Regions from separate parts of the Anabaena sp. CA genome, predicted to be linked through region 1. Evidence: predicted binding sites of a transcription regulator. Region 1 holds the regulator's gene; the other holds the start of a gene.
The links. The regulator HrcA, encoded in region 1, represses chaperone genes, less so after heat shock. The targets are predictions, from matches to a motif close to TTAGCACTCNNGANTCNNGAGTGCTAA.

Region 1 (8,927 bases):
TTTTGGTTTTTATTTGTTAAGTAGGTCGGGATAAATAATTAAAGGTTTGTAGTAAGGACTTTAGTCCTCAAAAAAAGGGCTAGAGCCGCTTACTACGAACTGAATTACAATAATTGACATCGCAAAACATATATTTTGATTTATTCTTGGCAAGTTAGTTAATTGTTCTGGGAATACCCGATAAATCAGGTTTCTACATGAGGGACAAAATGGAGAATATTAATATTTAGGTAAACTCAGCAACTATTTCAACATGGTGCTTAAAAAGCCCAAATCCATGTAAAATACAGATTCCAGACTGTATTTCCTTAACATCATGGGCAGCACTTTTGGTCATCTTTTCCGTATTACTACTTTTGGCGAGTCCCACGGTGGAGGCGTGGGAGTTGTAATTGATGGTTGTCCTCCGCGACTGGAAATTTCTGCGGAAGAAATTCAAGTGGAGTTGGATAGAAGACGGCCAGGACAAAGTAAAATTACTACTCCCCGGAAGGAAGCAGACACCTGCGAAATTTTATCTGGGGTGTTTGAAGGTAAAACCTTGGGAACACCAATCTCTATTTTGGTGCGTAACAAAGATACTCGTCCCCAAGACTATGACGAGATGGCGCAAAAATATCGCCCTTCTCACGCGGATGCTACCTATGATGCTAAGTATGGAATTCGGAATTGGCAAGGTGGCGGCAGGTCGTCAGCGCGTGAGACAATCGGGAGGGTGGCAGCAGGTGCGATCGCTAAAAAAATTCTCCGTCAAGTTGCTAATGTAGAAATCATCGGTTACGTCAAGCGCATCAAGGACTTGGAAGGCGTAGTTGACCCCAATACTGTAACTTTGGATGATGTAGAAAGCAATATTGTACGCTGTCCTGATGCGGAATGCGCGCAAAAAATGATTGAATTAATCGAACAAACTGGTAGACAAGGTGATTCTATCGGTGGGGTTGTGGAATGTGTGGCGCGAAATGTGCCTAAAGGTTTGGGTGAGCCAGTATTTGATAAGTTAGAGGCTGATATTGCTAAAGGTGTGATGTCTCTCCCTGCTAGCAAAGGTTTTGAAATTGGTTCAGGTTTCGCGGGGACGCTGTTAACTGGGATTGAACATAACGACGAATTTTATATAGATGAAAATGGTGAAGTTCGCACAGTAACTAATCGTTCCGGGGGAATTCAAGGGGGAATTTCTAACGGCGAAAATATTATTTTGCGAGTTGCGTTTAAGCCTACGGCTACTATTAGAAAAGAGCAGAAAACAGTGACTCGTGAGGGTGAAGAAACTCTATTAGCTGCTAAAGGCAGACATGATCCTTGTGTTTTACCCCGTGCTGTGCCAATGGTTGAGGCGATGGTGGCTTTGGTATTGTGTGACCATTTGTTACGCCAGCATGGACAGTGTAAGCTGTTTTAATTGTAGGTGCGATCGCCTGTATCCAGTCAGTCATTAACCTGGCTCATAATATAGTTGTAAAATGAACATTAATGAAGAAGATACTCAACAGTATCTTCTTTATTATTTCTAACTGATTTATCCCTAATTATATGAATTTCATTACAATTTTAGGATTAGCAGCCGCTACGTTAACCACAATCGCCTTCTTACCACAAATGTGGCAAACATGGCGCACAAAATCAGCGAAAGATGTTTCTTATGTCATGCTGATTACGTTTATGGGTGGTCTGTTTTTATGGTTAATCTATGGCATTTATCTACAAGCTTTGCCGATTATTCTGGCTAACGGCACCACTTTATTTTTAAACTCGATAATTTTATGGCTTAAAATTAAATATAGATAGATACCCTTTAGTTAAACACCTGTGACATCTTCCTTATTTACTGCTGAACGTCTGTTATTCACCCCTGCTACACCCGAAACCAACGCCATACCATTGATATTCGCTTTCCCTAATGAGTATACGGTGGGAATCACTAGCTTAGGCTATCAGGTTGTGTGGGCGACTTTGGCAATGCGTCGTGATGTGCAGGTGAGTCGTCTATTTACTGATACTTGCGAAACCCTTCCTAGACAGCCGGAAATTGTCGGCTTTTCGATTTCTTGGGAATTGGATTATGTAAATATTTTAAATTTGTTGTCATCTTTAGAAATTCCCATTCGCGCAATTAACCGTGATGATTCTCACCCGCTTGTTTTTGGTGGCGGCCCGGTTCTCACGGCTAACCCCGAACCTTTTGCTGATTTTTTTGATGTGATTTTATTAGGGGATGGAGAAAATTTACTAGGGAATTTTATAGAAACTTATCAAGAAGTTAGACACGCTTCCAGACAAACTCAATTGCAAAGACTTGCACAAGTACCAGGAATTTATGTCCCTAGTTTATATGTAGTAGAATATGAAGCACCAGATGGGGCGATAAGTTCGATTAAACCGATTAATTCGGAAATTCCCGCAGTGGTGCAGAAACAAACTTATCGAGGAAACACTCTCTCAGCTTCTACTGTAGTAACTGAAAAGGCGGCTTGGGAAAATATTTTTATGGTGGAAGTGGTGCGGAGTTGTCCCGAAATGTGCCGCTTTTGTTTAGCTAGTTATCTGACTTTACCTTTTAGAACTGCGAGTCTGGAAGGTTCTTTAATTCCGGCGATTGAAAAAGGTTTACAAGTTACAAACCGCTTGGGTTTATTGGGTGCTTCTGTAACTCAACATCCAGAATTTGAGACTTTATTAGATTACATTAGTCAGCCAAAATATGATGATGTGCGGTTGAGTATTGCTTCGGTGCGGACTAATACTGTAACGGAACAGTTAGCTAAAACTTTGGCGAAAAGAGACACGCGATCGCTTACCATTGCTGTAGAAAGTGGTTCGGAAAAATTACGCCAAATCATCAACAAAAAACTACATAACGATGAAATCATTCAAGCAGCTATCAATGCTAAAACTGGCGGCTTGACAGGCTTGAAACTCTATGGAATGGTAGGTATTCCGGGAGAAGAACCAGAAGATTTAGACGCAACGGTAGCTATGATGCGGAGTATTAAAAAAGCTGCGCCGGGACTGCGGTTAACTCTCGGTTGTAGTACCTTTGTACCGAAATCCCATACACCATTTCAATGGTTTGGGGTAAACACTCAAGCAGAAAAGCGGTTACAGTGGTTGCAAAAACAGCTTAAACCGCAAGGGATAGATTTTCGCCCAGAGAGTTATAATTGGTCGATTATACAGGCTTTGATATCGAGAGGCGATCGCCGCATTTCTCAACTGCTGGAACTTACCCGCGACTTTGGCGACTCCTTGGGTAGTTACAAGCGTGCTTTCAAACAACTCAAAGGCCAAATACCTGATTTAGATGTCTACGTCCACAGTAATTGGTCACATCAGCAGATATTACCTTGGAATCACTTGCAAGGCCCGCTACCACAGTCTACACTACTAAAGCATTTGGCTGAAGCTACCAGTCATTTTTCTCAGGAACTCCAGCCATTAAATTGATAGTTATAAGTGAATGCAAAACACATCTGAGTTTTACTGCGCTTATTGCGGTGAACCTAACTTAACCTTTATTGACTTAAGTGCTGGGGGACAACAATCTTATGTAGAAGATTGTCAAGTTTGCTGTCGTCCTAATATTTTATATATTCGAGTGGATGAAGACACCCTAGAAATTGAAATTGATACCGAGTACGAAGGCTAAATTTTAGGTTTTCCTTTCCATGCTGCACTTTCAACATTCCTCAGTCATTAACGCACCAATAGAAGTTGTTTGGAAATTCCACGAAAGACCGGATATTTTACAACTACTAACTCCACCTTGGCAACCAGTACAAGTAGTTCGCCGGGAGGGAGGACTAGAAGTAGGGGCTATTACCGAGTTTAAGCTGTTTCTTACGCCTATACCCTTAACTTGGTTAGCGCGTCATACGGAATGCGAAAAATATCGCTGGTTTACTGATGAACAGATATCTGGGCCTTTTGAGTCTTGGGTACATCGCCATGAATTTGAACCCCAAGGAAACAAAACTAAGCTGAAGGATGATATTTCCTACGTTATGCCTGGAGGGGAAACGATAGAATTTTTTAGCGGTTGGTTAGTGCAATCCCAACTCGAAGCAATGTTTCGCTATCGTCATTTTGTCACTAAGCGCGAGTGTGAATCATTGCCAAAAATTCCTTAGTTGTCTTGATTCTTCAAACTTTGGCGTGAAATCCACTTCACTACATCAGGAAATCAGCGATAAAAAATATGAAACACCTTTGCAGAACCAACTGTAACGGCTGATTTGTGATGTTTAACTGCATCCCAAATTGCATTTGCTACATCTTCAGGTTTCTCTACGATGGGGTTTTGTAACACATCATTGAGTAAGAAACAGAAATTTTATCTTGATGAGGTACATTCATCTAGTCTCTTGAAAAGTGTCAGAATGCTCTCTTAAAATTGGGCGTGTGCAAAGATAAGTCAGAGGGCCGAATAAGGGAATCAAAGTGATTGCCCAAAATACTGATACGTTATTCCAGTTACGGCGAGACATATCATCTGTAAGAATTGTGGGAAATAAAAGGGCGAACAGGCAAAAAGCCAAGCTCATACCATGAATAAAGCGATCGCTCTGAAATTGCATGATAAAATCTTCCCAATTACCTAAGTTGACAGCATAAGCCAGCAACACAATTGTACTGACACTCAAAATCACACCGTATAAGCGAGAGTCTAACAATTGCAAAAAAGCGTCTTTCTGCCCTAAAAATTCTGTATTGGGTTTCCGTAAAGCCAAATATGGCAACAGTCCCAACACCCCAGAACCCACCGATGCTAGAGCAAAAGGCCAAAACGGTATCCATTGCATCCTACCATCAATGAACAACAGACCACTGTAAATCAATAGCCAAATGCCAATGAGCGAAAATAAAGACAGAATTACGGCATTGATATCAGCCCACTGAAGAGTCAATATATTTTTCAGCAGTGTTAATGTTTCCTCTAGATGTAAAGGTGGAGCTAGAAACAAAATATAGGCAATAAATCCCGCCCATAATAACCATAATCCCAATTTTCCAGCCATAATCTTCGATGTTGAGCCAAATAAATTTCAGCAAGAGTTGTATTCTCTCTCGCTGATTCATATTTCTCAAACCACCTTGGAGAAGATTTTGATTACTTAATTGTTTAACTTGTGACTGATTGCTGCTGAGAGGGTATGACTTCGGCACTCGTTTCTGGTAGTGGGGGACGAACAGACAAATAAACCAACGCGCCAAATAAGGGAATTAAAGTAAATAACCAAAACAACTGCTGATTTTGCCAACCGCGACGCGCCAGATCATCACCCAATAAAGCCGGAAATAATAGGCACAGTAGGCAAAAATCTAAACTCATCACATGGATGAAGCGGCTAGTTTGCCACTGTTGCACAAAGTTACTCCAATCACCCTGACTTAAACCATAGCCGACTAGAATCGTCGCCCCTACAGTTAAGACAATACCAGTCAAACGAGAATCTAAGAGCTTAATCAAAGCGTTTTTTTGTCCGATAAACTTTTGATTGGGTTCTCTTAAAGCTAGATAGGGTAACAGCGCAAACGCACCAACGGCGAAAGAAGCACTTGCAAACAACCAAGCTGGTATTTTTTGCCCTCTACCATCAATAAATAGTAATGCGCTGTAAATTAAAGGCCAGATGCCCATGAGGTTGAATAAGGCTATGACTAAGGGATTGATACCTTGCCACTGACCGATAGACAGTTGTTTAATTAATTCAAAGGTATCGGGACTATCAGGTGGTGCAAACACAAAAGCATAAGTGATGAATCCTAGCCACAGCACCCCAAAAGCAATGTTTCTGACCATAATTTTGATGTAATTAACTAAAGGCTTCTGAGAGGTAATCAGCCGCAGCCATGACAACTGCGATCGCATTTTCGTAATCTAGGCGTGTAGGGCCTAAAACTCCAACACTTCCTAACGGGACTCCACCCCGACGATAGTTAGAAGAAATTAAGGTACAAGTGCGTATCGGTTCTAATGGGTTTTCTGCACCAATACGCACCGTCACCTTGGGTTTATTCGTCTCTTCCACCTCTGGCTCCTCAAAGATTAGCCGCCAGAGTTGTTCTTGTTCTTCTTCCAATAGTTGAATAATCGTTTGTACTTGCTGTAGTTGGGAAAATTCTGGTTGACGCAACACCTCCGCTACACCCCGCACCATAATCTGTGTTGTCGTCGGTGCGAAGGTGCGATGAGCTAATTCTGAGGCAAAATCTTTCAGGAACTCCCCGTAAACTTGAAATTCCCGATCTAACTGACTCCAGTCTAAGTTGCTAATTTCTAACAGACTTTGCCCCCGTAAGTGAGTATTCAAAAAGTTAGACACAATTTGCAACTCTCGATCAATTACTTCTGGGTCAGATTTTGTTTCTGTTCTGGTTGGTGGTAAATCTATCAGCTTGGAATGGGTTTCATAACCATCCGTTACCACAATTAACATAATTTTTCCTTCAATCTGCATTAATTGCAGATGTCGCACAATGGCTGTATTAGTTTGCGGCATGGTAATCAAGCTAATACATCCACTTAAGCTAGCTAAAATCTGCGCTGCACCTTGCAACAGAATCTCTAAACTCCAATCTTCCCAGTGGAGACGCTGTTGCAGTGACATTTCTACCTTTTTTGTCACCGCTTCCGTGCGCGTAGCGTCTTGCAAAGAGGGTGTAACTAGCTGATCAACATAAATCCGATAACCTGAGTCAGAAGGTACTCGTCCGGCAGATGTGTGTGGTTGGTACAATAACCCAGATTTTTCTAGTGCGCCCATCACATTGCGGATGGTGGCGGAACTAACACCCAGGTCGTACTCCTCGACCAAAGCTTTGGAACCAACAGGTTCTGCCGTAGCTATGTAGTGACGTACCGTAGCCCAAAGTATATGCTGTTGTCGATTTGTCAACTGGACTTGCATAGGGTATCTTTGACAGAAAGCTAATTTTAATCAAGGTTTGAAAAGTTTTTTGGATTTGAAAGCCAAAAAATTATGAATTTTTATTGAAAATAACTAAATATTTAATTATATTGTAATGACTAATATTAAAGTCCTCAGCCGCTACTTTCGTCTAGCAAGCGTTTCCAGAAAAAAAACACAGATTTGAATATATTATTATTATTCGATTGTCTAAGTATTATCCTATAACATTTTGATAAAAATTGTAGTTTTAGTTACTGATTTTTAAGAGAAAATTTAGCTGGTTTTATGGTAAAACCCATCTCTAATTGAAATACAGGCTCTATTGCTCAAAATTTCAGCTAGTATTATTTTGTTTAAAAAAGCACATATAAGCTGAGAGACTTATTCCCAGCTTGCTATGGCTGTTTTTTCTGAAATCTCCCGCCGCATCAGTTGATGAGTGGGTTCAATCTTCAGCTATGGGATACTTAATACTGGGGAATGGAACGGTCAACTAAGATAGAGTAGGCATCAATGCCACCAGCAATATTTTTGACATTGGTAAAACCTTGAGTAACTAACCACTGACACATTTGGGCAGAACGGATGCCGTGATGACATAGTACAAGAGTTTCCGCATGGGGATTAAACTTAGCAGGAACTTGATCTGCCCATTGGGTAAATTCACTCAGAGGCAGATTGACAAAGCCATTAATCTTAGCAAGTGCTACTTCTTGGGGTTCACGCACATCTATGAACTGAATACTGGCATCATTGTCAGCCAGACGTTGTGCTAGTTCCTCTACACTAATTTGAGCGATGGGTTGATCAGAAATGTTCCTGGTCATGGTGATAATAAACAGTCGTATATGATTTATGGTGACAGAAAACTTTTAACCTAGCATAAGCAATTTTGCTTAAGAGTCATTAGTCATGAGTTATTAATCATTAGCTTTTCTCCTTTGTGGCTGATGCTGCTGCCTTGTCTCTCCCGCACCCCTGCCCAAACCTTGAGGGGGCGTTGTATTTCGGGATAAATAAGCTGGCGTAGAGGTGCAGAGAGTCAAAGAGTTCTAAATACAACAAGTATTCCGTCCTTTAGCCTTGGCTTGATAGAGCGCATCATCGGCTCTGTGGAACATATCATCAATTTTTATATCTTCTGTCTGGTAAACAGCTATACCAATACTTACTGTTATGCTCAGTGTGTTTGTCAGTGTTGGGATTGGTGTCTCAGCCACTACAGAACGAATGCGATGGGCAGCCGTGAGAGCTTGAGAAGCATTGGTGTGGGGCATTAAGACAACAAATTCTTCACCTCCATATCTTCCAATTAAGTCTACTTTTCTCAGAGTGCTGCTGACTACAGAAGTGAAGGTAACTAAGGCGCGATCGCCCGTCAAATGTCCATAAGTATCATTAATCTTTTTAAAATGATCTATATCGAGGAGCAAAAGAGAAAATGTTGATTCGTACCGACAAGCCTGGTTAAATTCTTGCTCGGCAGCTTTTAAAAAGCTACGACGATTTAAAACACCAGTCAGAGCGTCTATTTGAGCTAACTTTTCAACTTCTGCTAATTTTTTTTTCAGTTCGTCAGTTATATATTTTAAAGTTAAATGTGTTTTCACACGAGCGAGCAGTTCGGGTTTTCTAAATGGTTTTGTCACGTAATCAACAGCACCTAAATCAAAAGCGTTGACAAGATGCTCTTGCTCATGACTAGCTGTGAGAAAAATAATTGGAATTTCTTGATAATTTTGGTCTTCTTTAATAGCCTGACAAACCTGTAACCCATCCATATCCGGCATCATCATGTCCAGTAAAATCAGGTCAGGTGTAATATTCTTCAGCCGTTCTAATGCTTGTTGTCCACTAACTGCAAAGGTTGTGTTATAACCAATATCGTTGAGCATACTACCAACTACTTTCAGGTTTTGGGCAATATCATCAACGACAAGAATTAAAAAATTTTCTGGGATAAATGATAAAGTTTGCATTTAACAAGAATCTCCGGCAATTTGTTGACGAATA
Region 2 (21,391 bases), on a different contig from region 1:
AGCCTTGGGGAGTGCATTAACACCAAAATCAGCCATTGATTTACATCCGGTAGCGGTAGCTGGTTTTTTAGGATTAATCGTCACCGCCTTAAATTTAATGCCTGTGGGACAATTAGATGGTGGTCATATTGTTCATGCGATGTTTGGACAAAAAACCGCGATGTTAATCGGTCAAATTTCCCGGTTGTTGCTGTTACTACTGTCTTTAGTCCAACCAGAATTCTTTGTCTGGGCAATTATTTTATTGTTTATTCCCTTAGTGGATGAACCTGCCTTAAATGATGTCACCGAACTAGATAATAAACGTGACATTTTAGGTTTATTGGCAATGGCTTTGTTAGTGATGATTATCTTGCCAATGCCACAGGCGATCGCGAATTTATTACAAATCTAACTCAAATTATCTGGGTCGATGCCCAAAGCTCTTAATTGCTCTGCCAACCTTTGAGCGCGTTGAGCCTCCTGTTGAGCGCGTTGTTCTGCTAACTGCGCCTGTTGTTGTGCTTGCTTAATTTGTTCTTGTGGTGTGGGATAGCGTTTCCCTTCCCTGTCGTACCAATACATCCATTCTCGCGTTACCCCAGAATAATCTCCCCGTTCACAACCAATTCCTAAGCCAATTTCTGGTAGCCAAACCGGGTTTCCTGGTTGTAACTCATATCTACCGTTAACTAATTTATGTACCTCCAAACGGGGTTTACGGCGACGGCGAGAAGAATAAATCACGTAATAGAGTACACCTAAAGCCGCATACTCATCTAATTTATCGCTGTATTCTTTGCGATAGTTTGGGGAAACGACTTCTAACACCAAAATCGGTATAACTTGTTCATCCCAAAGCACATAACTAGGACGCAGTTCCTCATCGTAAAATCTTTCTACCCCTAGACTGAGAAATCCATCTGGGACAATAGGAGGTTGATCAGGGTGATAATAAATACCCATATCCACCCCAAAAAACCAGTCCATACGTTCCCCCCACAGTAGCAGGAGAATAGCTTTTAACAACCCTGGTATGAGTTCTTGCAGTTCATTATCCACAGGCGTTTCATCAGAGTCCGGTAGTTCGTCGGCTGAGGGTAAATACCTTGGTAGGTTGAAGTTTAACATGACTGGTTGCCCCAAATCTCATACACCAGCGTCTTTACAGGAATTATAGCCATATCTTCTACTGACACGAACTAGCTGCTGAGTCATAAAAATAAATAATCTATATATAGATTTTTAGTGCGATTCATGGTTTATCATTTATCGGCAGGATAGTGTAAGCAGCCGCTCATCTTCACATAGGTAGGGGTTAGTAGCAGACTATTCCTGTACCCTGATACTCTGTTATCCTCAAGTAAGAGGTGTGAGTACAGCATTAGCTGATATTAAAACCAATATTTTTTGCTGAATGGCCACGAATAAGGACTAAACTAAAAAGTCTTGTGCAGCAAAACTCTTAACTTATAAATGATCTAATCATGTCTAAGGTTCTTGTCTCCGATCCTATTGACCAGGCTGGTATTGACATTCTTTCCCAGGTTGCTACTGTTGATGTCAAAATAGGTCTTAAACCAGCAGAACTAATAGAAATTATTGGCGAGTATGACGCGTTGATGATTCGCTCTGGAACACGCGTCACTCAGGAAATTATTGAAGCTGGAACTCAGCTAAAAATTATCGGTCGGGCTGGCGTGGGTGTGGATAATGTGGATGTGCCGGCTGCTACCCGTAAAGGTATTGTTGTAGTTAATTCCCCGGAAGGTAACACCATCGCCGCAGCTGAACACGCCTTGGCGATGATGTTGTCTTTGTCGCGCCACATTCCCGATGCCAATGCTTCTGTAAAAAGCGGTGTGTGGGATCGTAAAACCTTTGTTGGTGCGGAAGTATATAAAAAGACTATCGGTATTGTGGGCTTGGGTAAAATCGGCTCTCATGTCGCCGCAGTTGCCAAAGCTATGGGGATGAAGTTATTAGCTTATGATCCCTTTATTTCCGCAGAACGAGCCGAACAAATTGGTTGTCAATTGGTGAATTTTGACTTGTTGATTCAGCAAGCTGACTATATCACCCTGCATATTCCCAAAACTCCAGAGACAACTCACCTGATCAATGCTCAAACCCTGGCAAAAATGAAGCCCACAGTCAGGATTATTAATTGCGCTCGTGGTGGGATTATTGATGAAGCAGCGTTAGCCGCAGCGATTAAAGAAGGGAAAATTGCGGGTGCAGCTTTGGATGTGTTCGAGTCTGAACCATTGGGTGAATCAGAATTGCGATCGCTCGGTAAGGATATCATCCTCACCCCCCACTTAGGCGCGTCCACTACAGAAGCACAAGTTAATGTAGCTATCGACGTAGCTGAACAAATTCGCGATGTACTTTTGGGTTTACCCGCCCGTTCCGCCGTGAACATTCCCGGACTCGGCCCCTCTGTCTTGGAAGAACTCAAACCTTATATGCAGCTAGCAGAAACCTTGGGTAACTTGGTCGGACAGCTAGCAGGTGGTCGGGTAGAATTGCTCAATGTCCGCCTACAAGGTGAACTCGCCACCAACAAAAGTCAGCCTTTAGTTGTAGCAGCACTCAAAGGTTTGTTATATCAAGCCTTACGAGAACGGGTAAATTACGTTAACGCCAACATCGAAGCTAAAGAACGGGGAATTAGAGTCATCGAAACCCGTGACGCATCACTTCGTGACTACGCTGGCTCATTGCGTCTAGAAGCTACAGGTACTTTAGGCACTCATTCTGTCACTGGTGCATTGTTAGGTGATAAAGAAATTCACCTCACCGATGTTGATGGGTTCCCGATTAACGTCCCACCCAGCAAGTATATGCTGTTTACCCTGCACCGCGATGTACCGGGAATTATTGGTAAACTGGGTTCTCTTCTAGGTAGCTATAATGTCAATATTGCCAGTATGCAGGTAGGCCGCAAAATCGTGCGTGGTGATGCGGTTATGGCTCTCAGCATTGATGATCCCTTACCGGATGGTGTCTTGGCTGAGATTACCAAACAGCCAGAAATCCGTGATGCGTATACAGTAACTTTATAAAGTTTTGGGTGCTGAGTAGTAAGTGCTGACTTTCTACTCAGCACTCATTACTCTTGTCCAGACGCGATAAATCGCGTCTTTATTCAGCACCCAGCACTCAGCACAAAAAAATGGCAAACACTTGGTGGGAATTACAGGTTTTATGTGAACCAGCGTTAGAGGACTCGGTTTCTTGGCGACTGGAAGATTTTGGCTGTCGGGGTACAGCTAGTGAAAGTCAAGGAGTTTCTTGTCTGGTTAAAGGTTACTTACCTGCATTTCAAGCACAGCAACTAGATTTAGCCGCACTGGGGTTATTGTTACAACAAGATGCTTTATGTTTAGGATTATCTATTCCTACGCTCAATTGGCAGATCATAGACGAAGAAGACTGGGCAAGTAGTTGGAAACAATACTGGCATCCCCAAGAAATAGGCGATCGCATCCTGATTAACCCGGCTTGGCTACCCTTACCAGAAAACTTAGACCGGTTAGTAATTCGCCTCGATCCAGGTGTAGCATTCGGCACAGGCAACCACGCCACAACCCAGTTATGTCTAGAATCCCTAGAGATGCGTCTGAGTGAAGTACCCCAATCTTTTATGGGTAAAGCTGCTCAAAAAGAACCTGTAATAATTGCGGATATTGGTTGTGGTTCTGGTATCCTTTCTATCGGGGCAGTGCTATTAGGTGCGGAGAAAGTTTATGCAGTAGATACTGATCCTTTAGCGGTACAATCTACCTTTAGTAATCGCGCACTCAATGATGTTAATCCAGAACGCCTAGTACCAGCAGAAGGGAGTGTAGATATTGTCAAGAAATTAATTGACAAGCCAGTAGATGGAATTGTCTGCAATATTTTAGCTGATGTAATTATTCAATTAGTCCCAGAACTCAGCGAAATTTCTCAACCGAGTACCTGGGGAATTTTTAGCGGTATTTTAGTTGAACAATCAAAATCTGTAGCTGATGCTTTAGAAAAACATGGCTGGGTTGTCGCTACCATGTGGAAGCGGAAAGAATGGTGTTGTTTAAATGCCCGACGTTCTTAAGCTTGGTTGTAGCGTCAAAACACATTAGTAGCGTGACAAAAAAAATATTTAGTCGGTTTATTCGGTGTGGGTTCTCACTCACATTTCTGTAGGAAACCCAACACTAATATCATAGTTGGGTTGCGCTACGCTTAACCCAACCTACATCTAATCCTAGATTTTTCGATTAATAACGTGACAAAAAAACCTTGAGTCTGTGTGCAACTTCACCAACATTTCTACAACCTAAACCTACTAAACGCGATGTAGACGGTAAGTGTCCCTTATTAGCATCTAAATTGAAAGTATAGTCATCATATTTTACCCATTCACTATTAGCTAGACTTGCTAGCCATCCCACCCTATAAGCAAAGTGCTTATACTCTTTTCTGGCTTCCCAAAGAGTTTTTTGAATACTAAAACCAAATCTTCCTTGACTATATTTAACCCAGAGATTATTAATCATCACGATGTCATGACGAGGCAATTTTTTAATTTGATCATCATCTAACCAACCTTCTTCTTGACGATTACAAATTTTGAGGAGATTTAAATAAGTTTCTTTGTCAGCTTCCTGCCATCGATTTTCTGCTAAAAGTTGTTGCAACTGTCTATAATCTACCCCAGATGTATGAGAAACAAGGGTTAACTCTGCTGTTAATTCAGATAATTGCAACTGTAGATTTGATAAAGATTGTAAAATTTGTGTTTGAGAATCTATCGGCTGTGTTTGAGAAACAATATGAGATACTTGCTCTTTTATTTGTGCTAGTTCTTCAATAATTTGCTCATTGAATTTTCTTTCATTAATCATATTCTCTTTTATAGTTTGTAATTCTTGTTGAGCAGTTAGTGCTGCTTCTTCCATATCAGCTAAACTCATTTGAGTTTCTGCTGCTTTTTTCTCAACATCTTCTAGTCTTTCATAAATATGCTTAAGCTCTGTTTTCAATTCTTGAATTTCTGATTGCAAAGGCTGAGGAACAAAATCAATTTTTTGTAAGTAAATTGCTTTCATCTCCTGCAATTCTTCACGGCTGCGCCTAAGTTCTTCTATGGCTCGCTCGTAATAGCCTAGAGGTGTTTTAGATTGATTCTTATCCGCTTTAAACATAAAGACATTAAATAATTAAACTTCTGGATTATCTTGCAATAGTTTTGGTGAAGAATTAGTCTCTAACATCAAGCTATCTTGAGCATCATAAGTCTTGATGATGCTCCGCCAAAATTCACAAAGTAAACCATATTTAATCCAATCTTGAATAGCTCGATGTTTTAACTCTGGAGATTTGCTCACTAAAGCAGCCATGATTGTGGCATTATGTTGTAGTTGTCCATAGATTTTTAAAACTTCATCAACAGGGGTGTTCTCATTTAACTTACTTAGTTCGTAACACTCGTTTAATTCATAAAGCTCAATATCAGAAAACATCCCGCCGGGTTTCCATGATATCTTGAGCTTTTGTTTACATTTATCTAAAGGAGATGGTAAGGCGTGAACTAAATATTTTCTCAACTCATTTTGTAAAACAGCAGCGTTACGATCAAGACACTCACATAGTTTATCTACTATTTGATTCGCATCTCTAAACAAGTTACTCTCTAATTTCTCAATTCTATCTAAACTTTTATCAAGACTGTCGTGGGTATTATTAATAGCTTCCATTACAGCTAACGCCATTTGATTAATTCTGTTCTCTAGATAAAAGTTTGTTTGGTTAATAGTTTCACTGATAGCTTTTGCTCTAATATTATCTATTGTTTCTAGGTAATGTTTAATTTTGGCATCTGCTGTATTTAAGATTTCATAAATATCAACTTTAGTTTTATTTTCTAATTTCTCAGTATCTTCTATTGCCTGATGAATGCGTTCTTTAATTATATAATCGAGTTTGTCGGCTAAAGGATAAAGCTTGTCATCAAACAAGCCATTTATGTTATCACGACAGTCTGAAACAATCTCCTTTGCTGCACTCTCAAATTTTTTAACAAGTCCTCCAAACAGAAAACCTAACATTTCTCAACACCCTGTAATAGATGAATTAGTAAGCAGTTATGCGTTTAAAAATAACATATGTCTTTGTAAGCGTCAAGTATAAATAGCTGCGGATTGCAACCGGATAGAATCCAAATTCATCTGCGTTTATCTGCGTTTATCTGCGTTCAATTATTTTTCTTCTCACTGATTTGAGAACCGCAATAAATTCATAAAAAAATGTGTAGAGATGCTAATTTTTGCATCTCTAACTTAATATTAATTACAGAAAACTTTGCAACCGGTTAACTAAATCAGGTGTTTGCAACACACCTTCAATCCGATCCACTGGTTGACCTTGTTTGAATAAAACCAGTGTTGGTAGAGCATAAATTTCGTACTGGCTGGCTAATTCTGTGTATTTTTCCGTGTCAATTTTGACAATGCGGATGCGGTTATTGAGTTGAGCATTTACTTGCTCTAAAATTTTCGCCATCATCTGACAAGGGCCACACCAATCAGCGTAAAAATCTACTAAAACAGGTAAATCAGAACCAGACAGCATTTCTTCAAAGCTGTTGAATTGCTTTTTAGTAGTCATGTGACACACACCAATTTTTTATTCATTGAATTCAATATTAATGTGTGGTTTCTGAAAACGGTGTAACATTATTTTGTTTTTATTGTTGCTAAATTTATCCTCTGATTCTTCAGGTATATATACATGGGAGTGAGGAATAGGGAATAGGGAAGATATGTTTATGCTGTGTAGTGGCTCAACATAATTCAATATCAAATCATCATGCTGTAGATCCCCGATTTCTTTGATAAGTCGGGGATCTGATCAATTTTCAATTTTAAATTTTCAACTCTTGGTAAGTTGTAGGTACAAATCACCATAAGATAATTAGCGCGGGAATTTGCAATATTGAGGAATAATTTATGGCAATTATCAGTGAAAATTTAAAGGGACAAGTTGCAATTATCACAGGTGCTTCACGAGGAATTGGACGAGCGATCGCACTAGAATTAGCTACCTACGGCGCGACTGTAGTCGTCAATTATGCTAGTTCTAGTGGTGCGGCTGACAAGGTAGTAGCAGAAATCACTCAAGCTGGTGGAGAAGCGATCGCCCTACAAGCTGACGTTTCCCAAGCCGAGCAAGTAGACACCATGATCAACGCCGTCATGGACAAATTCAAACGCGTTGATATTTTAGTCAACAATGCAGGTATCACCCGCGACACCCTACTTTTACGGATGAAGCCCGAAGATTGGCAAGCAGTGATTGACCTCAATCTCACGGGTGTATTTTTATGTACCCGCGCCGTCAGTAAAATCATGCTCAAACAGCGTTCAGGAAGGATTGTCAACATTACCTCCGTAGCCGGACAAATGGGTAATCCTGGTCAAGCTAACTACAGTGCTGCAAAAGCTGGCGTAATTGGCTTTACAAAAACCGTCGCCAAAGAACTCGCTTCTCGTGGAATCACCGTCAACGCCGTCGCCCCTGGCTTTATTGCCACGGACATGACCAAGGATCTGCAAGCCGATGATATTCTCAAATACATTCCTCTAGGTCGCTACGGACAACCAGAAGAAATTGCTGGGATGGTGCGCTTCCTCGCTGCTGATCCGGCTGCTACCTACATTACTGGACAAGTGTTTAATGTCGATGGCGGAATGGTGATGTAATTCCTAGTTACTGGGTACGGAGTTTATGCCACACAGTGAAACCGAGCAGGATAATAATCCCACTGGTAGTGGTAACAATTACTGCCGCACTCATACCTTGGACTCTCATCGCCAGCAAATTACAAATTAAGGTAATTGACCATAAGGTAAGTGCCGCACGGCGTTGAGAAAATCCCCAAGCCAGGAGACGGTGGTGTAGGTGGTCTTTACCAGGGGTACTGAGGGGGTTTTTACCTGCTAACAGCCGGCGGATAAACACCTGTGTAGTATCTAACACAGGCAACAGCAGGAATAAAACTGCGGGGCCTAGAGCATAGATGGTATTCTCTTGCAGATTACCTAAAATACTGGTTGCAGCCAGCACATAACCAAAAAAGTAAGCTCCGGCATCACCCATGATAATCCTTGAGGGGTGGAAATTATGGCGCAAAAAGCCCAAAGCTGCACCCCCCAAGGCTGCCAACACTAAGATAGCCGCAGCCCGATTGGGAAACTGGGCAGCAACCCCTAATAGACTCATGGCAGTGATAAAACTAATTCCTCCCGCCAAACCATCCATCCCATCCATCAAGTTGACAGCGTTGGTAATCCCGACTATCCACAGCACAGTCAGCAACATCGAGAGAATCGAGTCAATCGGCGTACCGAGAACAACATCAACGCTAATCCTATTCGCAAACAGTAACAAAGCCGTGATAATTTGCGCCCATAAGCGTACAGAGGGGGGTAATCCGAACTGATCGTCAATAAAGCCGACCAAGACGAGAATTGAACCTCCCAGTAAAATAGTCAATACCTGAGCCAACACATTTTGCAGTTCAATTGGGCGCAAAAGGCTGGCTAGTACCAATGCGGCGATTACTCCCGCATAAATAGCTAAACCGCCAGCATTCGGCAATGGTTCTTGGTTGAGTCTTCGGGCGTTTGGTTGGTCAGCCCAACCCACCCGCAACGCAAATTTACGAATTGTGGGAATTAAACGCCAAGTTACCACCCAAGCCAAAACAAACGTAATTACTACTGCCAACCAGCCGGAACCGCTAGGGTTAGCAATGCCAATAGATTTAAGGGAGTCGTAGAAATTCATCTCCCGATTTAACCATTACTGCCAGTATCCTACATGAGCATCAAGTGTATATTAATCAATTTTTGTGATTTTCAGATGTGATCTGGTTAACTTGGGTCTTAGCACTCTGAACCTGTGAGTGCTAAATTGTCTAATGGAACTGCTAGAGAAAGGAAACATGACAAAGATTATTTCATTCGATGAAGACGCACGGCGCGCCCTAGAACGGGGTGTCAACGCCTTAGCTGATGCTGTAAAAATCACTTTGGGGCCAAAAGGTCGCAACGTACTTTTAGAAAAGAAATTTGGTATCCCCCAAATTGTCAATGATGGGATCACTGTCGCTAAAGAAATTGAATTAGAAGATCCTTTAGAAAATACTGGTGCTAGACTCATCCAAGAAGTAGCATCTAAAACAAAAGATGTAGCTGGTGATGGTACAACCACCGCGACTGTTTTAGTCCAAGCCTTGGTAAAAGAGGGTTTGAAAAACGTAGCGGCTGGTAGCAACCCAGTCAGTTTAAAACGTGGCATTGATAAAACTACTGAGGCATTAGTAGCAGAAATTGCGAAAGTAGCCAAGCCAGTTGAAAGCAGTGCGTTGGCATCGCCCGCCGCAGGCATCGCTCAAGTGGCTACTGTATCTGCTGGTAACGATGAAGAAGTCGGCAATATGATTGCCGAAGCAATGGAAAAAGTCACCAAAGACGGTGTAATTACCGTTGAGGAGTCCAAATCCCTCACCACAGAACTAGAAGTCGTGGAAGGGATGCAAATTGATAGAGGTTACATTTCCCCCTACTTCGTCACCAATAACGAACGGATGACGGTAGAGTTTGAAAACGCCCGCATCCTGATCACCGACAAGAAAATCAGCAGCATTCAAGAATTAGTTCCTGTATTGGAAAAAATCGCGCGTTTAGGTCAACCACTGCTGATTATTGCTGAAGATGTAGAAGGAGATGCCTTAGCAACTTTAGTAGTCAACAAAGCGCGGGGTGTGCTGGCTGTAGCTGCAATTAAAGCCCCCGGTTTTGGTGAACGCCGCAAAGCCTTGTTGCAAGATATCGCCATCCTCACCGACGGACAAATGATTTCTGAAGAAATCGGTCTGAGTTTGGATACCGCTACTTTGGAAATGTTGGGAACTGCCCGTAAAATCAGCATTGACAAAGAAAATACCACCATTGTGGCTGGTAGTGCTGCCAAGCCAGAAGTACAAAAGCGCATTGGTCAAATTCGCAAGCAGTTGGAAGAGACTGATTCTGAGTACGATAAGGAAAAACTGCAAGAACGTATTGCCAAGCTAGCTGGCGGTGTAGCAGTGATTAAAGTCGGTGCAGCCACAGAAACCGAACTCAGAGACCGTAAATTGAGAATTGAAGACGCACTCAACGCTACTAAGGCGGCGGTAGAAGAAGGTATTGTTCCTGGTGGTGGTACAACCTTAATTCACTTGTCGAAGAAAGTAGACGAAATTAAGGACAGCCTGGACGCAGAAGAAAAAATCGGGGCTGACATTATCAAACGGGCTTTAGAAGCACCTTTACGTCAAATTGCGAACAATGCTGGTGCAGAAGGTTCTGTGATTGTTGCCCAAGTTAGAGATAGTGAATTTAACATGGGTTACAATGCGGCGACTGGCGAATTCCAAGACTTAATTGCGGCTGGTATTATCGACCCGGCGAAAGTTGTCCGTTCTGCTTTGCAAAATGCTGCTTCAATTGCTGGTATGGTTTTAACCACAGAAGCGATCGTTGTGGAAAAACCAGAGAAGAAACCTGCTGTTCCTGCTGATGCTGGCATGGGCGGCATGGGCGGCATGGGCGGCATGGGCGGCATGGGCGGCATGGGTGGCATGGGTATGTTCTAAGGGACTGGGGACTGGGGATTGGGTACTGGGGATTGGGGACTAGATAGAAGTTCTTCTCTGCTCCCCCTGCTCCCCTACTCCCTACTCCCCACCCCCAAAGACTAGGGGCAACTTCCCTAAAATCGCCTGTTGAAAACAGATGAACTCAGGGAAGCTGCCCCTTAATTTTGCTTAAAGTTCGGTTACAAAAATTTACATTTACTCAGCAGTTGCCAGTTCGGTGCTACCGCGTGTGCGGCGGCGGGTTAAGGTGTTGTACAACATCGTGCCGATGGCTTTGATTAAGTTACCTTCTAATTCTTGGAACATCTTCATGTTCATGCCAAAGGCGGCGTTAGCTTCTTCGACAATGCGATCGCCTGTAGCATCATCAATCGGTAACTCATCCAAACTTTGACGATATTTAGCTTTAAACGCCTTCTCGTCGGAAATCTCGTCAAATTCATAAAAAGCTGTTCCCTGTCCTTCACCCAGATTCATGGCGGTGACAGCAATATTTTTGAGAATTTGACCTCCAGATAAATCACCCAAGTAACGGGTGTAAGAATGGGCAATTAATAACTCTGGTTCAGTAGCGGAAATTTCGCGTATGCGTTGTACATAGGCTTCCCCGGCTGACGATAACTGGATTTGTTCCCGCCAGTTAGCACCATAGTAATAATTCAGGTCTTGCTCTAAGGTATGCTTACGGTTGAGTTGGGGAAAATTGATTTTAGATAAAATCGGGTGCTGGCTGTGCTTTTCCATCTCCTCTTCCATCGCCGAGTAGATGTAGTAAAAGTTAGCCACTAGCTTGCGGTAAGAGTTTTTCTCAACAACCCCTTTTAAAAAACACTTGACAAAACCCACATTTTCTGCCATTGTGTGGGCTTTTTTTGTACCTATACGCAGTTTGCTTGCTAAATTGCTGCTCATACTAAACTTCTCAAATTTAAAGGGTCAACTGCCAGAGTCTTGAGTTACGAACGGCTAAAAAATGCCATTAAAACGTTACATTAGAACTATTTGATGAGAATTTATATTAAAATTTTTTAAGCGCAAACAACATATAGTTTTGTTAACAATTACCTGACGTGATGCGTGTTCCCGTTATTTATCTGGGGGATATAAGCAATTGACTGAATTTATAGGCAATATGTAGAGACGTTTTATACAACGTCTCTACATTTGCAAGGGACTTTTTTCTTCCCCTGTACCCCTGTGTTTGTTGAAAGATAACGTCTCTAGATGGAAGAATTTACCAAAAAATTGATAATTTTTCAGCAAAATTACTGAAAATTAACAGTTGAGAGACTTGTTCTGCTCAGAAAAATAAATATCATAAAGACAAAACAAAAGGGATTGACTAGGTTCTAGAGAAGTCAGATTTGTTGAATCAGTTGTAAAGTAATATTTTTCAGTGTGAGTGTGTGGGGTGTTTAAATTTATGGTTTCATCGATAACTCGGAATCAAGCTGATATTAGAGTAGTTACTGCTTGTGAAGCTGAGAAACTGGGGAAAGGACAACAGAGGAATGAGGGGTTAAATTTGCTATCCCTACCCAAAACGCCCCTATTTGGGACTGATGGGATTCGTGGTAAAGTCGGAGAATTACTGAGTGCGCCGCTAGCATTGCAAGTGGGTTTCTGGGCTGGTGTAGTTCTACGTAGTCAAGCTAATCGAGTCGGGCCTGTAATTCTAGGACAGGATTCGAGAAACTCCAGCGATATGTTAGCTATGGCTTTGAGTGCGGGGTTAACATCTGCGGGCATCGAAGTCTGGTATTTGGGATTATGTCCTACTCCTTGTGTGGCTTATTTGACTAGCAGTAGTGAAGCTATTGGTGGGGTGATGATTTCTGCTAGTCATAACCCACCAGAAGATAATGGGATTAAAATTTTTGGTGCGGATGGTGCTAAGTTACCCCAGGCTTTACAAGCGGAAATTGAAGCCGGATTACGTGGAAATACAGAATTCCTTAACAGTGTAAGTGATTGCGGTCGGCATTACTCTCGTCGGGAATTAATCGGGAATTATGGCGCAGCGTTGCAACAACCTTTGCAAGCATCAGTTAATCTTCAAGGCATGAAGATTGTTTTAGACTTGGCTTGGGGTGCTGCTGTTGGGTTAGCACCATCGGTATTTGAACAAATGGGGGCAGAAGTTATCTGTTTGCATAATCAAGCAGATGGCGATCGCATCAATGTAAATTGTGGTTCTACTCATCTAGAAACTCTACAAGCTGCCGTCCAAGAACACAATGCTGATTTAGGTTTTGCCTTTGATGGTGATGCTGATCGAGTCTTGGCTGTAGACAACACCGGCAGATCGGTTAACGGTGATTATATTCTCTATCTCTGGGGACAACACCTTAAACAACAGCAACAACTGCCAGATAACTTGATTGTATCGACAGTCATGGCGAATTTAGGCTTTGAAAAGGCATGGCAACAACAAGGTGGTAAATTAATTCGTACTGCTGTAGGCGACCAATACGTACAAGCCGAAATGCTGAAGACGGGAGGGGCGTTAGGTGGTGAACAGTCTGGTCATATCCTTTGTCGTCACTACGGAATTACCGGGGATGGTTTGTTAACTGCTTTACATTTAGCCAGTTTAGTCAAACAGGCTGGTGTTTCCCTAGCCGCATTGGTAGACGAAAGTTTTGATACCTATCCCCAATTGTTGCGGAATGTGCGAGTTATAGACCGCGATCGCCGTTTGAGTTGGCAAAATTGCGAACCGATACAACAAGCGATCGCCTCTGCGGAAGCCGCAATGGGTGATAGTGGTAGAATTTTAGTCCGCGCCTCTGGCACAGAGCCAGTAATTAGAGTTATGGTAGAAGCCGTTAATGCTGAACTGGCTACCTACTGGACAGAGGAATTAGTAGCACAAGTCCAAGCACACCTAGTCAGCTAATCTAACTATCTTCCTGTCAGCCAGTTCGTAGTCAGGACTTTAGTCCTGATATTTCTCAGCACGCTTCGTGCTTACTACCAACCCGGAAAACGAGCTTGGCTGATAGGTGAGAAAATTTCTATGGCGACAAAAAGCAAATCATCCCGTGCTAAAAAATCAAAAAAGCCGCTAAAAACAGAAACTCCTCCCCTCAGTCTCAAAGAGAGATTAGCCCAAAAACGTCAAGCAACCAAAGCGCGTAAAGAACTAATTAACCTCCTGACAAAAGCTTCCGGTGTCAGCCTGTTTATCGGAATTTTGCTGTTTCTTGTAGCAGGAATCAAGGCCGCAGTTCCGGCTGTATTAGGAATCATTATCATCACCCTGGCCTACAAATATCCTCGTACAGCCTTGATTGGATTTATAATTTACGTACCTGCTGGCGGCACAATCACTTATTACATAGGCAACAGTCCCATTTTGCAATTAGCAAAAGATGCCTTTTACGTTCCTGCCTTGATTGCATATTGGCAAATGTGCCGACAGCAAAAATTACCTTTCATCATTCCCGCAGCGATTAAAACCCCATTATTTATCTTATTGGGGTTGTGTATGCTAACTTTGGTGTTTATCAATGGTGGACAGCAACTAAACCCCCCTCCTGTAGGACTTTTAGAAAAAGCTCCCAAGGAAATCCCTATAGGTATGGGAATTCTAGGATTAAAAGTATTTTTGGGTTACGTACCTCTGATTAGTTGCGTTTACTACTTAATTCGCAATAAACAGGATTTTTTATTTATATCGCGCTTACAAATTAGCTTAATCCTGACCTGTGGAATATTAGGTATAGTACAATACTTATTCTTATTGACAGGTATCTGTGAAGGTACTAGAAACGCATCAGGAGCAGACTTATTTAAAGCCACACTAGATGCTCGGTGTTTCTTTGGTGGTTCCTTAGTTTTTAGTCCCAGCCAAGGGATGATTCGCCTACCTGGAACGTTTGTTGCTCCTTGGCAGTGGGCATGGTTCTTAATTTCTAGCACATTTTTTACTTTTGCTAGTGGTTTTTCAGATCCTAAGATTATTTGGCGGGTTATCAGCCTGGGTTCTATGGCTGTAGTTTTCGTCAATGCCGTGATTTCAGGACAAAGAATTGCTTTAGCATTAGTACCAACCTGCTTTGTTCTGCTGTTAATCCTCACTGGTCAAATTGCTAACCTTAAACGCTTTCTGCCCATTGGTATAGGACTCGTCGCTATCTTGGGAATTGCAATGGTGAGTAACCCTGCTGTTGTTCAAGAAAGGACTGAGAGTTTTATGAGTCGTTGGGAAGCTTCACCACCTCACGCCTTTATCGTCCAGCAGTTTGAGGAGAACACGAAAAATGTAGATTCTCCTATAGGCAGTGGTTTAGGTAGAGCCACTAACTCGGCTCGCAGTTTGGGTAAAACTAAGCTAGTGGAAACCTACTACCCCAAAGTTATGTATGAAGTGGGCATTATGGGATTATTGGGTTTTGTTGGCTTGGTTACTACCCTGACATTTACTGGTTTTAAAACCTATCGTTCCATAAAAAACCGTAATTTCCGCAGTTACGCTGGTGCTTTATGGGTGTTTATATTGTTTATAAGTTACAACACTTATTATTACCCCCTAGATGTAGATCCGGTAGCTGTTTATTATTGGTTTGCTGCTGGCATCCTCTTTAAATTACCAGTGCTGGATCAAGAAGAAAGGAAAAATGAAGAACTTGAACAAAAAGCAAAAAGTTTTGTCAAGTAACACAGTAGTAATACTGTATGAATTACTGCCCCAATTTAAACATATTCTCAAAGAGTTTTGGTCAACAAGATGTAGAGACGTTGCATGCAACTTGGCTTTTCCCATTTTTCTCTTTGTAATTTAAGCTCTAGATTGTTTGAAGAAGTTTTAAGAATCAGACACAAATAGACAAAGTATTATTTACGTATATTTATTTACAAAATCAGAAAACTATGTAATAAAAATGGTTAGCTATTTGCCGAAAAAGTCAAAGTAGATGTTAATAGCGTATTTAGTTAATTTATTCGCAAAAATATGAATGTTCAGCCTTTAGTTACTATAATTATCCCCACCTACGGTAGAGAAGAAGCATTACGAGATAGCATTGCAGATGTCTTAAATCAAAATTACCCGAATGTTGAAGTGTTTGTTGTAGACCAATCACCACAACACAAACCAGAAGTTCAAACTTATCTAGAAGAAGTAGCAGCAGCAGAGAAAATTAAATGGTTTCGCTTAAATTGGGCAAGTTTACCGGGGGCAAGAAATTATGGTATCAGAAGGGCTGCTGGTGAAATCATAATTTTTATTGATGATGATGTGAAATTAACCCCTGATTATATCTCAGCCCATGTGAAAAACTACGCAAACAACCCAGAAATAGGTGCGGTGGCTGGACGGGTATTTGACAGAATGAAATTAGGTGATTCTGGGGGAGAGTTGGAAATTGAATATCTCCCACCAGAAGCTATGAACCCTGGTATTGCTTGGTATCACATTGATTTAGTACATACCATCAAACCCCAACAAGTGCTAACTGCAAGGGGTTGCAATATGTCTTTCCGGCGGGAAATTTTCACTAAACATGGACTGCGGTTTGATGAGAGGTTTCGCGGTAGTGCGGTACGGGAAGAATCAGATTTTTGTCTGAGGTTGCGTCAGACAGGGTATAAAATTTGGTATGACCCAGAGGCGTACTTAGTACATTTAGGGGAAGAAACAGGAGGCTGTCATGATATTAGTATGCGATCGCTCAAATATCAAATCACCTTCTATCACAATCACTTCCTCATGGGGCTGAAAAACCTCACCGTCAGCCAAGCTTTACGTCTATTCGCCCGCTTATTTGATTGTCATGTTTTAGGTCGTCCTCCGTGTCATAAAAGCGGTTCACCGATAAAAATTTTGGTTCGTGGTATATTTTATAGCTTTGGTTTCCTCAAAGCTTTAGGAACTGTCATTCAATCAAGTTGGAATGATGGACAAATTTATAGTCGTCTTGATCAAATTCAAAATTCAAAATACCCTACGGGAAGGCAAGCCTACAAAATTCAAAATTGAATAACCCACAGATAAATCCTGCGTCTTGAATGAATTTTGCTTCCCATGTTTTATTGTCCATAAATACATTCAGGAACTTGAATACTTTTTGGGTTCAATTAACAATCAACCATCAACTATCAACCATCAACAGACATTAGTTTTGAATGAAAATTCATGACTACTGAACACTAAATATTACTTCACATTTATGAAAATCTTAGTTGCCAGTCATACATATATTGTAGACCTCAATTGTGAAAAACTTCGGGCTTTATCGCAATTAGAACCGGGTATTGAAGTAACAGTTGTAGTTCCGAAAGTCTGGAAACCTGGAGGTGTACAAAATAAAATTATTGAAACTCAATACCGGGATGAAGGCGCATTTAAAATAGTTCCAGTTTCTAATTTTAGTCAAAACCATCAAGGTTTACTGACCTTTGGTACTGATTTAATATCTGTATTGCGAGAATTCCGCCCCCAAGTCATCCAAGTAGAACAAGGTTCTAGGGGTTTGGCTTATACTCAAATGATTGTCTTAAATCAGTTGTTAGGACTAAAGGCGAAAAATATCTTTTTTACTTGGTGGAATTTAGCTTATGAATTAAAATTACCAGTGGCTTTATTAGAAAAATATAACCTGAATCACAGTCACGGTATTATCTCTGGTAATCAAGACGGAGCAGAAATTTTACGACAACGGGGCTATAATGGTGAAATTAAAGTTATGCCACAATTAGGTGTAGATGAAAATCTGTTTACACCAAAAGCACAACCAGAATTAGCAGCTAAATTGGGCATTAAACAAAATGATTTTGTTGTCGGGTTTGTCGGGCGGTTTGTTCCCGAAAAAGGTTTATTAACGCTAGTAAATTCCTTGGTTAAATTAAAAGAACAGCCTTGGAAATTATTACTGTTAGGACGGGGAATTTTAAAAGAAGCATTAGTTAAGATAGTAGCAGAGAATCATCTTGAAGATAGGGTGATTTTTGTAGAAAGTGTCCCTCATGACGAAGTTGCTAACTATATTAATTTAATGAGTACCTTGGTACTGCCATCAGAAACGACGTACCAATTTAAAACTTTAACTTCTGTGGGTTGGAAAGAACAATTCGGTCATGTAATTATTGAAGCAATGGCTTGTAAAATACCTGTAGTTGGTTCTGATTCTGGGGAAATACCTTATGTAATTGGTGATGCTGGTTTGGTGTTTCCTGAAGGTAAGACTGAAGCTTTGGCTGATTGTTTATTACAACTGATGCAAAAACCAGATTTGGCTAATAAATTAGGCGAACTGGGTTATCAAAAAGCGATGGATAAATACACGAATAAAGCTTTAGCCAAGCAACAATTTGAGTTTTATCAGTCATTAGTTATTAGTCATTAGTCATTAGTCATTAGTTATTAGTCATTAGTCATTAGACTAATATGTAAATAATAGAAATGAAAGTTTTACAAATTGTTCCATCTGTTTCTTTAGTATATGGTGGCCCTAGTCAAATGGTACTAGGATTAGCCCCAGCTTTGGCTAAAGAAGGGGTCAAAGTTACGTTACTAACTACTAATAGTAATGGTGATACGGGTCAAAAACCTCTGGATGTACCTTTAAATGTACCTATTCCACAAGATGGTTATGAAATTATCTATTTTCGCTGTGCGCCATTTCGCCGTTATAAATTTTCTCTAGATTTACTCAATTGGTTAAAAACTCACGCGAAAGAATATGATTTAGCACATATTCATGCTTTATTTTCTCCTGTGAGTAGTGCGGCAGCGTTTGTATGTCGTCAACAAAAACTACCTTATATTTTACGTCCTTTGGGGACACTTGACCCGGCTGATTTAAGGAAGAAAAAGCAATTAAAACAGCTTTATGTAAAACTTATTGAAAAACGTAATTTAGCTGAAGCAGCAGCAATTCATTTTACCAGTGAACAAGAAGCGAAAATCTCGGAAAGGTTTGGGGTGGCGACGCGAGATTTAGTGATTCCTTTGGGTGTAATTCCACCGTCAATTTTAGCCGACACTCAGAAACAGTTGCTAAATAGTAAGTTGGGTGTACCAGAAGATGTTCCTTTGGTGCTGTTTATGTCACGGGTTGAACCCAAAAAAGGTTTAAATTTGTTGATTCCGGCACTAGAAAAACTGCTACAATTAGGGATGAAGTTTCATTTTATTTTAGCTGGTGCAAATCCCCAAGACCCAGCTTTTGAACAAAAAATTAAAGATGAAATTGCTAATTCACCTTTAAAACAGCACACTACTATTACAGGTTTTGTCAGGGGTGAATTAAAAGCTAGTCTATTACAAGCGTCTGATGTGTTCGTCTTACCTTCGTATTATGAAAATTTTGGTATTGCTGTCGCTGAAGCAATGGTAGCAGGAAAACCTGTAATCATTTCTGACCAAGTGCATATTTGGCAACAGGTACGCGATAGTCAGTCAGGCTGGGTGGGGACAACTGATGTAGAATCTTTGGTAGACTTGCTGCAACAAGCTTTGCAAAATCCCCAAGAATGTCAGCGTCGGGGTTGCAATGCGAAAAACTATGCACTTTCAAATTTTAGCTGGGATGCGATCGCTCAACAAACCATCCAAGCCTATCAAACAATTATCGCCAATAAATTAAATTAATTCGCTCGTTCCCATAAACGCTGAATTTCTCGAATCGCCTGGCTGTTGGGTGGTGGTATAGTTTGGACAGTGGGTTTAACCTCAGCACCAGGAATATTTTGATTCCACGGACTGTTAGGTACTGTTTTTAAATCTACAGCATTATTCACTGGACGGAAACCATACTGAACCAAGACAGCTTGTTGTGCGGGTTGTGTAAGGAAATCCAAAAATTTCCTTGCTGCCTTTGCTGTACTATTATCAACATCCCGACGGAGAATAGCTGCTGTTGCTATTGACTCACTTGTGGGATTTAAATAATAGATTTGGTAAGGTCTACCTTGATTCGCTGTAGACTGTTGCCAACGATAGAGGGCTATACTTTCATATACTGTAGCCACATCCGCATCGTTAACACCTCTGCTAATAAACTCTTGTAAAAGAATATCTGTAGACCGGGGTGGTTGATAGACCGACTTTTTCACCAACCCAAACAAAGACTGTACAGAGGAATTATTAAAACTATTGAGGTTGATATTACCACCTAATTTTGCTTGTGTCCAGAGGTTAAGCGTCACCTGACCACTATTAGACCGAGTGGGGTCTGTGGTGACAAAATCAAAACTACCCCAGTCATTCACACCACCAACCTTTCCCCAATTGCCTGCTTGCATAGCTTGTTCAACTTTATCCCATTGGAAGCGTCCATCTGGGAACAGAACTTTACCCCGTTGCGGCCAGGCAATAGCAACGAGTAAAGTTTTAGCTATAGGTTTAGGGGTATTATAAAACGGGTCGGTGTTGTTAGTAGTGCGTAGGCGATCGCGCAACTCTGTTAAAATTTCCCCATTAGCTGGAATTAACACCGACGGTTTATAATCATTCTTTTGGTCAACATAATTATTCACCATTTCCTGCGAACCCTGAAATTTCAGGTCTAATTTAATATTGGGGTTTTCCTCCTCAAATTTCGCTTCTAATTGTTGTAGAGGTTCTTGTAATTCCGTACCACTAACAATTACCACAGTTTGCTGTAAACCAGGAACAGGTGCATAAGTTAAACCTAACGCTGCAATGATGATAGCGATAGAGGTAAAAATCTGTTTTTTACGTTTAGATTTGAATTTTTTCTTCTTCTTCATATTATTTTTTCGTGATGAGGAAATAACCGACAGTAGTTAATGTCAAGAAAAACAGGGAAAAACCGACCAAACAATAAATGATAATATGTACACCCAAAAAGATTTCTAAAAAACCTAAGACAGTCATAGAACTATCTTGCAAAGTTAATTCTAAAGAAGAACTACCTGTATTCCCCAGTAATTGTGCAAGTCGTTGTTTATCTGCTAACGCTGCTTGTAAATTATCACCGTAAAAATATAACTCCTCTTGCTGATGATGAGTTTGCAAATAAAGATAAGTACCTGCGCCAAAATCCTCTTTAAACCCATATTTTTCTAACTCCATACCCATTAATCTAAATGATGTCGGAGAACTTGACCATAAACCATAAAAATGACTAAACTGCTGCTGACAATTGACATAACTAGGTTCAATGCGCCGACATTTTAAATTAACAGACTTTCCAATAGTCAAAACAAGCATTGGGATAATTATCAACAACTCACTAATAATAAATGCCCATAAAAACTTGTTCTTCATATATATGACAAAGATACCCTAAAAACCCTCAAAAAAACTCCGCGCCCCTCTGCGTTTCCTCCGCGCCCCTCTGCGTTTAAAATCATTGTCTGACAACTAAATCCAGATTTTCCGCCAAACTATTAAGCTCATCAGCAATTAATTGCAACTGATGAATTTGTTCACCATCACTTAAATCAGATGTACGTAATTGAGTTTGCAATTTTTGCGAAACCCCAGCAAAATCTTGAATCAAAGTAGAAATATTAATTATTCTAGCTAACCTACTATCTTCCCCTTCTTGCGCCAACTTAATATTACGTTTGAGACTATCAGCTAACTGATTGAGATGTTTTTTAGATATTCCAGAACTAGAAGGTAATTTCAGCTTAACTTCCTTAAGCTGTCCTTTTAACTCATCAACAGAAAGCAGAGAATTACTAGCTTGTAAATGCTGCACCAACAAATCAAATTTACCAGGAAAATCAGCCACGCGATCGCAACTC

Region 2: the regulator HrcA is predicted to act here: its motif matches at 8,913-8,939, upstream of groL (chaperonin GroEL).

What each region holds. Positions count from the first base shown of each region.
Region 1 is NZ_CAWMSA010000057.1:333,747-342,673, reverse strand. It holds gene aroC (chorismate synthase) at 317-1,405, shown strand; gene AACS98_RS19445 (SemiSWEET transporter) at 1,537-1,791, shown strand; gene AACS98_RS19440 (B12-binding domain-containing radical SAM protein) at 1,813-3,447, shown strand; gene AACS98_RS19435 (CPXCG motif-containing cysteine-rich protein) at 3,461-3,649, shown strand; gene AACS98_RS19430 (SRPBCC family protein) at 3,669-4,130, shown strand; gene AACS98_RS19425 (hypothetical protein) at 4,353-5,018, opposite strand; gene AACS98_RS19420 (hypothetical protein) at 5,123-5,803, opposite strand; gene hrcA (heat-inducible transcriptional repressor HrcA) at 5,817-6,911, opposite strand; gene AACS98_RS19410 (rhodanese-like domain-containing protein) at 7,382-7,741, opposite strand; gene AACS98_RS19405 (diguanylate cyclase) at 7,967-8,893, opposite strand; partial or broken gene AACS98_RS19400 (response regulator) at 8,894-8,927, opposite strand, start outside.
Region 2 is NZ_CAWMSA010000040.1:192,284-213,674, forward strand. It holds gene AACS98_RS10330 (site-2 protease family protein) at 1-394, shown strand, start outside; gene AACS98_RS10335 (Uma2 family endonuclease) at 391-1,110, opposite strand; gene serA (phosphoglycerate dehydrogenase) at 1,467-3,047, shown strand; gene prmA (50S ribosomal protein L11 methyltransferase) at 3,158-4,078, shown strand; gene AACS98_RS10350 (GUN4 domain-containing protein) at 4,245-5,171, opposite strand; gene AACS98_RS10355 (hypothetical protein) at 5,187-6,074, opposite strand; gene trxA (thioredoxin) at 6,316-6,633, opposite strand; gene fabG (3-oxoacyl-[acyl-carrier-protein] reductase) at 6,975-7,727, shown strand; gene AACS98_RS10370 (MraY family glycosyltransferase) at 7,735-8,814, opposite strand; gene groL (chaperonin GroEL) at 8,972-10,666, shown strand; gene AACS98_RS10380 (biliverdin-producing heme oxygenase) at 10,865-11,581, opposite strand; gene glmM (phosphoglucosamine mutase) at 12,093-13,568, shown strand; gene hpsL (hormogonium polysaccharide biosynthesis protein HpsL) at 13,689-15,332, shown strand; gene hpsN (hormogonium polysaccharide biosynthesis glycosyltransferase HpsN) at 15,627-16,652, shown strand; gene hpsO (hormogonium polysaccharide biosynthesis glycosyltransferase HpsO) at 16,843-18,018, shown strand; gene hpsP (hormogonium polysaccharide biosynthesis glycosyltransferase HpsP) at 18,075-19,265, shown strand; gene AACS98_RS10410 (substrate-binding domain-containing protein) at 19,262-20,386, opposite strand; gene AACS98_RS10415 (hypothetical protein) at 20,388-20,906, opposite strand; gene AACS98_RS10420 (hypothetical protein) at 20,989-21,391, opposite strand, start outside.